3 regions of the Lysinibacillus sp. FSL W7-1291 genome follow, and region 3 is predicted to be linked to each of the others. Evidence: riboswitches for the same ligand, from Rfam matches in the RefSeq annotation. Region 3 holds a riboswitch; each other region holds the start of a gene.
The links. A riboswitch is a leader RNA that binds a small molecule or an ion and turns the genes downstream of it on or off. The one in region 3 is predicted to bind S-adenosylmethionine.
Positions count from the first base shown of each region.

Region 1: another riboswitch for S-adenosylmethionine. It lies ahead of NST76_RS02255 (MetQ/NlpA family ABC transporter substrate-binding protein); the one in region 3 lies ahead of NST76_RS08265 (YezD family protein).
Region 2: another riboswitch for S-adenosylmethionine. It lies ahead of NST76_RS19395 (bifunctional homocysteine S-methyltransferase/methylenetetrahydrofolate reductase); the one in region 3 lies ahead of NST76_RS08265 (YezD family protein).

Region 1 is NZ_CP151994.1:476,856-480,137, reverse strand. It holds gene NST76_RS02265 (pyridoxal phosphate-dependent aminotransferase) at 1-623, shown strand, start outside; gene NST76_RS02260 (PPC domain-containing DNA-binding protein) at 744-1,247, opposite strand; SAM riboswitch class I at 1,370-1,474, shown strand; gene NST76_RS02255 (MetQ/NlpA family ABC transporter substrate-binding protein) at 1,563-2,393, shown strand; gene NST76_RS02250 (ATP-binding cassette domain-containing protein) at 2,499-3,282, shown strand, end outside.
Region 2 is NZ_CP151994.1:3,988,206-3,991,487, forward strand. It holds gene NST76_RS19395 (bifunctional homocysteine S-methyltransferase/methylenetetrahydrofolate reductase) at 1-1,604, opposite strand, end outside; SAM riboswitch class I at 1,696-1,796, opposite strand; gene NST76_RS19400 (protoporphyrinogen oxidase) at 1,896-3,282, opposite strand, start outside.
Region 3 is NZ_CP151994.1:1,732,136-1,735,417, reverse strand. It holds gene NST76_RS08280 (cold-shock protein) at 41-241, shown strand; gene NST76_RS08275 (VOC family protein) at 346-1,131, opposite strand; gene NST76_RS08270 (flavin reductase family protein) at 1,290-1,775, shown strand; gene NST76_RS08265 (YezD family protein) at 1,858-2,013, opposite strand; SAM riboswitch class I at 2,083-2,179, opposite strand; gene NST76_RS08260 (phosphopantothenoylcysteine decarboxylase) at 2,389-3,063, opposite strand; gene NST76_RS08255 (LysR family transcriptional regulator) at 3,138-3,282, opposite strand, start outside.

The DNA.
Region 1 (3,282 bases), 1.3 Mb from region 3:
CACTTGCATTTTTTGAAGAGACCGTTCGCTTTGCGAAGGAACACAATATTATCGTATCACATGATTTTGCTTATGGAGCAATAGGATTTGACGGTAATAAACCTATTAGCTTCCTACAAGCTGAGGGTGCAAAAGAAGTAGGAATTGAAATGTACACACTCTCCAAAACTTATAATATGGCAGGCTGGCGTATAGGCTTCGCTGTCGGTAATGCCGACATTATTGCTGCCATTAATCTAATTCAGGATCATCTGTTTTGTAGTCAATTCCCTGCTATTCAACAAGCAGCAGCAACGGCACTTACAGCTTCCCAAGAATGTGTGGATGAACTGCGAGCTACCTATGAAGGTCGCCGCAATGTACTCATTGAAGAAGCTCAAAGAATTGGTTGGCATGTAACGGCTCCAAAAGGCTCCTTCTTCGCATGGCTCCCTGTACCATTCGGCTATACTAGCGAGCAGTTTGCCGATTTATTATTGGAAAAGGCTGATATCGCTGTAGCAGCAGGCAATGGCTTCGGCCGATATGGCGAAGGCTATATCCGTGTTGGTTTACTTGTTAGCGAGGAACGCTTACGTGAAGCAATCCATAGAATCGAACAATTACAATTATTCAACCCTTAACCATGACATGAGGCTGGGACAAAAGTAAAAATGTTAGACCGATTATAAGCTCGGTCTAACATTTTTTAATTCAGGAAGGAACATGCAACTCAGTGAAAAGAAAAAGTTAGTACATTTTCGCTATTTTTCAATTTTCCTTGGCTGCTGTAAACCGTGTTCTAATGGATAAAATTGAACATGGCCTGTTTCTTCATCAAATTTTCGAAAGTGCTGGATGCCTTGAACCTCAGCTAGCACTATGTCAGCCGTAATAACAGGGTTCCCCCTCTTCATTAAATGCCCCCCTGACACGATGCCCCATTGATCACTCATAGAACCATGGAAATGTGTTTCATATCCCCCATCGCGCTTACATACTACGCCAGAGCCTTGGATCAATTCAAGTGGCCCCTCTTTTTTTATGACATCGCTAAAACTTACGTTAATCTGTGATGTTTCATCAGGTACTAAATAAACAAAGCTACTCTTTTGAAGGCTACCTATACAGCTAACAATTGTTGCTGACTCAATATGGTTCTCCTCACAAAGTGCCTCCATTCCTTCAATAATGTCTGTACCCATTAGCAATCGAGCACTCACAACCTTGCCAAATGAACCTATACCATAATTAACTCTTACAGACATTGCTATCCCTCTTTCATGACGAAATATTATAATAATATAAAAAATTTAAAAAATATTTATTGACTTACTATAACCTATAAATTATATTAGTTCTATCGGAATTACAAAAAAATATGATAAATCTCTTATCAAGAGTAGCTGAGGGACTGGCCCTATGAAGCTCGGCAACCTCCTTTTAGAAGGAAGGTGCTAAATCCTGCAAACGATTATCGTTTGATAGATAAGAGAGGACATTTTTTCATGAGCCTCTCTTAGTTTGTAAGAGAGTTTTTTTATTTTCAAAAACCGATAAAAACAATCTTGGAGGTAATTTTCATGAAAAAGAAAAATAAATTTTTAGTAGGTTTAGCAAGTCTTACATTAGCAGCAGCTCTAGCAGGTTGTGGCTCTAAAGAAGAGAGTAAAGGTCAAGCTGAAGCAATTAATGAAAATAAAATCGTCGTAGGCGTCACGTCTGGTCCACACGAACAAATCGCAGAAGTTGCAGCGAAAGTAGCCAAAGAAAATGGGCTAGAAGTAGAGCTTAAATCATTTTCTGATTATGTTTTACCTAATACATCCTTATCTGAAGGTGATCTTGATGCGAATAGCTATCAACACGAGCCTTTCCTCGATACGTTTAATAAAGATCATGATACAGATTTAGTACCAGTAGGCAAAACGATTTTAAATCCAATGGGTATTTACTCTGAAAAATATAAATCCTTTGATGACATTCCAGATGGTGCAACATTTGGTTTACCAAATGACCCAACAAATGGTGCTCGTGCCCTCTTTGTTTTACAGGAAGCAGGCTATATAAAATTAAAAGATGGGGCAGATTTAACAGCCTCTATCCGTGATGTAGAAGAAAACAAAAAGAATTTAAAATTCATCGAATTAGAGGCAGCTCAAATTCCTAAGCAGCTTAGTGAAGTAGATGTAGCAGCTATTAATACAAACTTCGCATTGGAAGCTGGCATTAATCCTAAAGATGACGCTATTCTTTTAGAATCTACTGACTCTCCATATGTGAACTATATTGTGGTACGTGCAGAAAATGAAAATGACCCAACAATTAAAAAGTTCGTTGAGGCTTACCAATCTGATGAAGTACGTCAATTCATTGAAGAAGAATTCAAAGGTTCAGTAATCCCTAGCTGGTAATACATTCAGGAAGCTTCTAGTAGCTGAAGAATCTGCCGAAATTCCTCTATGGAAAACGAGCAAATTCTTGCTTTTTAGGAGCTTGAGAAAGGAGCAATCAATCGGATGATTCAATTACAAAATATCTCAAAAGAATATAAGACGAAAAAAGACATCATTAAGGCTGTAGATGGAATCAATCTCCATGTAAAAAAAGGACAAATTCATGGTGTGATTGGCTATAGTGGTGCAGGTAAAAGTACACTCATTCGTTGCGTCAATCTACTAGAGCGACCTACAGCTGGAAAAGTGTTAATCGACAATGTGGACATTACTGCCCTTTCTCTTCATGAATTACGGCAAACACGCCAAAAAATCGGAATGATTTTCCAACATTTTAATCTATTAAAAACGGCAACCGTTTACCATAATATTGCTGTTCCTTTAAAGCTACTTGGCTATAACGAGAAAGAGGTAAAAAACCGTGTGGCTAAATATGCTGAAATTGTTGGATTAACAGACAAACTAGACAGCTACCCTAACCAACTTTCAGGTGGGCAAAAGCAACGTGTTGCTATTGCACGTGCCTTGGCACAGGAACCAGAGGTTCTACTTAGTGACGAAGCAACAAGTGCACTCGACCCTGAAACAACCGAAGCCATTCTTGAATTGTTGTTAAAAATTAACCGTGAATTAGGCATTACGATCCTGCTGATTACACATGAGATGAATGTCATTCAGAAAATATGTGATGAGGTTTCTGTTCTTGAGTCCGGAAAAGTGGTGGAATTTGGTATGGCTATTGAACTTTTTGCTAAACCGAAGCATCCTACAACGAGAAAGTTTTTAAATACGATTTCACAACGTAATTTATCCCCTTCCCTGATCGAGCAGTTAAATGTTTCAGGCA
Region 2 (3,282 bases), 2.3 Mb from region 3:
TGATGTAAGAATTCAGCACTTTTATAACTTGTAACGGGCATAATACCAATATAAATAGGTGCTTGCAAATGCTTGGTTGCCTCATAAATTTCCACAATTTTTTCCTTCGTATATACTGGCTGTGAAATAAAGTAGTCTGCTCCATACTCAATTTTCTTCTCTAAGCGTGCCACAGCACGATCTAATACACGGACATTTGGATTAAATGCAGCAGCTACTGAAAAATTTGCTTTTTTACGAAGTGGTTTACCTGAGAAGGAAATGCCTTGATTTAACTGCTTAATTAATTGGATCAGCTCCATTGATGAGACATCATAAACACTTGTGGCACCTGGGAAGTCCCCAACTTTTGTTGGATCACCAGTAACAGCTAACACATCATGAATTCCTAATGCATTTAACCCCATTAAATGTGATTGCAGACCGATTAAATTACGATCTCGGCATGTAATATGTGTTAGAGGACGTACACCATTAGTACTCTTCAACAATGCACCCATAGCAATATTGCTAATACGTGGAGAAGCCAGAGAATTGTCTGCCATCATGACGACATCTGCTCCTGCATCATACAATTGTTTTGCCCCTTCCAAAAAACCATCAATTTCCAGATGTCTAGGTGTATCTAGCTCTACAATGACAGAGCGTTCGCGCTTTACTTTTTCATGAAGAGGTTCATACTTCGTTGGCTCTGCTTCACGAACAATTTGAATCTTCTCCGGTTTGGCATACTTTTCATGAACTGGTGATAACTCTTCTAAATACTTCTTCGCTGCTGCTATATGCTTCGGTGTCGTACCACAACAGCCTCCAATTAAGCGTACCCCTTGATCACGTAATTCCACAGCCGCTCGACCAAAATATTCAGCTTCTGACTCATAAACGACACGACCATCTTCTAAGTCAAGGAGTGAAGCATTCGGATAAGCCGACATAAATGCCTTATCAGGAAGTTCTACACCTTCAAACGCCTGAATGGTATGGTGTGGACCTAAACGACAATTGACACCCACAATATCCGCACCAAGTTTTTCTAGCTCATGCAGGGCGTTATTTAAAGACATACCGTTTTGTAAAACACCAGGTTCGTGCATGGAAACTTGCGCAATAATCGGTAATTTTGTCTTTGTCCGTAGCATCTTTAAGGTAGCTGTTAATTCTTCAAAATCATAATAGGTTTCGAGTAAAAGGCCGTCTGGATTCCCAGCAAGTAAAACACTCGCTTGCTCCTCAATAGTTGCTAAGATTTCATCTAACGTTGCATCACTTTTACGAATACCACGAATACCACCAATTGTCCCTAAGACAAACTGACCTCCATCTGCCGCAGCTCGCTTTGCGATTGTAATCGCTGCTTCATTAAATTGTTGGACACGCGATTCTAATCCATAGCGAGCTAATTTAATGGCATTTGCACCATACGTATTCGTTTGGATGATATCAGCACCAGCTGCAATATATTCTCTATGAATCTTTTCAATTAACTCAGGTTTCTGTACATTCATTTCCTCATGACAATACTCCAAACCATAGCCATAAAGTACTGTGCCTATTGCGCCATCTGCCGTCAATACATGCGTTTTTAACCTTTCAAGCAATCTCATTAAACTAGCCTCTCTTCCTATATCTCTGTATAATAAAAAGCCTTCTTTTATAAAAAAAAGAAGGCTTTAATGACTCATCATTGTTTTTTCCTTCTCATCTTCGACTCAATGGTCTTCTGGATTTAGCACCTGACAAAAAAGTTGGTTGCTGAAGCTTCAATGGGCCAGTCCCTCTGCTTCTCTTGATAAGAATGTAGTATGAATTTTTTAAATAATTAAAAGAATCATATCGTTTACTGACGAATGAGTCAAGACTATTTCACATAACAAAGATATTTTTCACTTAAAAGCTTAGAAATTGGCTAGTTCCTTTGCAAGCTCCTCACCGATTTTCTTCCCATTTTGAATACAAGCACCAATCCCTACCCCAAAGTATGAACAACCTGCGATGGATAGATTAGGATAGTTTTCTTGTAATTCTTGAACTAAACCTTGTAATGCTTCACGGTGAGCTAGATCATATTTTGGCATTTGATCAATCCATTTTGTGACATTAATAACTGTTGGCTGTTCCTCTATTCCTAGGCTCTTGCGCACATCCTCTAAAGCAACCGCTGCTAATTCTTCGTCAGACATGGCATGGAGTTGCTCATATGCTGGATTGATGCTTTTATAAAAGAGTCGCACAAGTAATTTATGATCTCTTGATGTATGCCTCCATTTACGACTTGTCCAAGTTGCAGCATTACATGTAACGTCAGAATTATGTGAGACAATATAGCCCGTTCCATCTGCTGGCAATCTAGAGTCTGGTACATCAAAACCTAAATAGATCGTAATTGCTGAAGCTGTCGTAAATTGGTCAAAATAACTGTTTAATGATTCATCCTGTAGTAGGCCTTGAACAGCCTCATTCGGCAGTGCTAAAACGACATAATCTGTCTCGATGCTTTCACCATTAGCTAAGGCAATTGAATAGTGGTTTTCTTGCTTTTGAACATTGACAGTTGCGACACCCTTGATGATCTCTACATCGGTTAATGTTTGTTCGAGACGATCAATTAGAGAAGATAAACCGTTTTTGAACGATATAAACTTTTTATTGGCTGCTTTAGCAAATTGCTCACGATTCGCATCAAAGCCTTTTATGATACTTCCATACTCGTTCTTATAGTCAATCAAGTACGGTAAAGTAGAGGCAATCGAAAGCTGGTGTAAATCACCTGAATAAACACCTGCAAGAACGGGTGCAATTTGATTTTTTACAAGCTCTTCCCCTAAATAATAAGTTAAAAACTCTCCAATTGAACTTTCCTTTGTGAAGTCTTTGTTTGGTAAAGTCAAATCTTTTAATGCATCTTGTTTACCTTGCTCTGTAATCAATGTGCTTTGCTCCAAGGATGCCAAACTCATTGGTATTCCAAAAGTAGAATCTGCCGGAATGGCATGTAATTCATTATTCGTATAAATATAGGAAATACCTGTTTCGTTGTAAACTAGATTCTCCTCAAAATCAAGCTCCTGTACAAGCTCCATAACACCTTTATGACGAGCTACAATCGAGTCAGCACCTGTTTCCATAATAAAACCTTGCTCATGTGTTGAATATAATTTGCCCCCTAAATATGTATTTTTTTCTACAAGCACTAGACGCACATCTACATTATTTTCCTTCACTTGACGTTGTAAATAATGCATTGTGCATAATCCTGTAATACCGCCACCTAATACAACAACT
Region 3 (3,282 bases):
AACTTTATTTTACATTCAAGCGCATTGGAGGCGAATGCTTATGCAACAGGGGATCGTAAAGTGGTTCAATAATGAAAAGGGTTATGGCTTTATTGAATGTGATGATGGAGAAGATGTATTTGTACATTTTACGGGCATCCAGGAGGAAGGCTTCCGTACACTTGAAGAAGGTCAGAAGGTGTCATTTGATGTTGTGGAAGGCAATCGAGGACCCCAGGCATCAAATGTTGTAAAATTATAAGCTCCAAAATTGAAAGTGGATGAGGTAGATGAATAGTGCTCAATCCGCTTTTTGACATGTTTGCACATAAAAATCCACTTCAACTGTTGAAGTGGATTTTTAATTTATCTATTAATCCAATAAAAAGCACCTGGACAAACTAATGTTTCCTTTGTTCGGTGTGGATCTTTCAATGTTACACCGATGGGTCCTTCTTTTAAATGCCCTAGCGTCATGGCAGATGCTGCCGCCTCCTCATAAAAATCCAAGCGCATATTTGGTAGCTGTAGTGACACAAATTGCTCATGCTGCTCAGAATCAGGTAGCTGTAATACCTTTTGCCAAAGCTGAACCGTCTCCTCCACATCCTTGACAAAAAACTGAATAGATTCCATTGTGATGGCTTGATTTTCATCGATTGCACCACTAGCTTTTAATTGTGCCAAACGTTCCTCATCTTCATCTGCCCATTCAATTAAGAATGGAAAATCCAATGAAAGATTGGGCATGCCAAAATGCAATAGCTTCCATTCTAGTGTCGTGCCATCTGGTCTTGTTCGGCTACAAGCATCGGGACCATATACTTCAAAGCCCAATGCACGCAATCGTTGACCCTCGTCTTCAATATTTTTGGTGCGCAAGGCAATTCGTGAAAATCCTTGGCGCTCACGATCACGTTTAAACGTATAATGTAGGGAATAAGGGTACAAAGCCGCTTGCTCAAATAAATCACGATCATAAATAGCGATTTGTTCAATATAGCTTAAGCCAAAATAGCTTAGCGTATTATAAGTCCCCCACATCGTGTGTTGACCACCGTTCACTGTACGGACATTTCGTTTATTGAAGAAAACCTTTATATTTTCTGGTGATTCTACTTGATGTACCAGATGATCAAAATATAAAGTCATGGCAATTCCCCTTTCTTTCCCCCATTAGCTTTACCTGGATGTTTAATTGATTTAAAATTTACTTAAGAAAAGGAGTTACTATATGGTATGAAAAAAAGTGCAATTTACCTACTAACTCCGTTAACTAATTTATGACTAACTATAAAGAGGTGATTTGAATGACAGATCAAGTAGCTGCTTTTAAATTGGCATTAGGTAACTATCCTACAGGTGTAACGGTTGTGACAGCATGTCATGAAACGAATCCAATTGGCTTAACAGTCAATTCTTTTGCATCTGTTTCCATTGACCCACTACTTATTTTATGGTCACTTGATAAAAAATCTCAGCTCCATTCTTACTTTATGGGTGCGGAAAAATTCGCTGTCAATATTTTAGCGAGTAATCAAGAGCATTTATGTACATTATTTGCAAGTAAAGTCCCGGATCGCTTTGCTCAAGCTAAATGGTCTACTTCTACTTTTGGGCTACCGATTTTACATGATACAGCAGCTATTTTACAATGTAAATCATTTCAGCAAATAGATGCAGGCGATCATACTATTTTTATTGGGCAAGTGCTAGACATTACAAATTCTCAAAAAGAACCCCTTCTCTATCATCGTCGTCATATCGGTCCAATTCCAAAAAGCTTTTATAGCTAATTTCCATAAAAAAGAGCCACTTGTAAGCAATGGAAACCATGCTTATTAGTGGCCTTTTCACATCGTTCAACTGAAATGAGCATTATTTCTTCTGTGGAAATCTCTGCTTTTCAAGCCTATTAATTTGCACAATCACACCATCTTGAATCGTAATATTCACTTCACCAAATTCAAGATTTTGAATTGCCTTAGCAATTGCCTCTAATTTTTTATCATCTACCTTTGCCGATTGAGCCATACGATACACCCCCTCTTTATTCTCCTAGTTGTACAAAAGAGGCCAACGCATCAAACCGATTGATAGCCCCTCCTATCTCTCAGACACCATCTGTTGGACTTGGCACCTATCTTCTCGGTTGCCGAGGCTTCATGGGGCCAAGTCCCTCCACCTCTCTTGATAAGAGTACTGCGTTTCTTGAAAATAATTCTATAATTCTGTTAACCGAATGTCAATATAAAATATTAGAAAACCTAGTTGAATACTTTGTAATAGCATCCTCTCTGTTACAATTCACTCATAATCCTATCGTATTGTATGCTATGTCAGTCTATCTAACCACAATGGCAAAGAAAAAACTGTGTAGAAGTATGACCTTCTCCACAGTTCATCACGTTATTCCCTATGCAAACATTCCATTAAAGTTTGTGCTGTCTGTTGCTTGCCCATCACCTTAATTGGTTGTCCCTCAGCAGGCACGATCCAATGAGGCTCATCCCCGCCATATAAAGACTGCGAGCTATTTGCAACCATAAATTGAGCATGCGCGGCTTCCATACGCAGTCTTGCACGAGCGAGTAAAAAATCCTCATCATTTGTAGCTTCTAGCTTAAAGCCCACTAGCGTTACATTCGGTTGCCAGCCCTTGATTTGCCCTAATACTTTTGGTGCCTTTTTAAAATGGATAATAGGTGGTTCGTCAGAAGGCATTTTCCCCGCTTCCTCCATTAAATTACCGGATTGATCATAAACCTTGTCAATAACCCAATCGGAGCCAGCAGCAGCCATAATAACAATATCGACTTGTTGTAGCTGAACCGCATGACGTACCTTTTCTCCTAAATCCTCAATACCTTCAAATTTTACCAATGTCATTTTGTCGTGATTTGCTGGAAGCTGTGCAAAGTAGCCATGCATATATATTACATTCGCACCCTTAGCCAATGCGGCCTCTGCTAAATAACAGCCCATTGTCCCTTTTGATAAATTCGTGTGCCCTCGTACACGATCCCATTTTTCAAGTGTTCCCCCACTTGTAATGAGTACGGTTTTGCCTTGTAATGTCCCCATACACTCACCTATTTTCTACAATATATACAAATACTATTTTAACGTAATGTAAGGATGTGCTTCAATAGCCACAATCATAGCGTACTATTTTGCTCTTTTAACCAAGCACTTAATATTTCCGCAAATTTCTTAGTAACAGGGGAAGCGTGGTGCTTCATCGCAATTCCAATGGTACGGTAGCCTCCTTGCTTTAGCGGGATTGCTTTTAACGTTGATGGT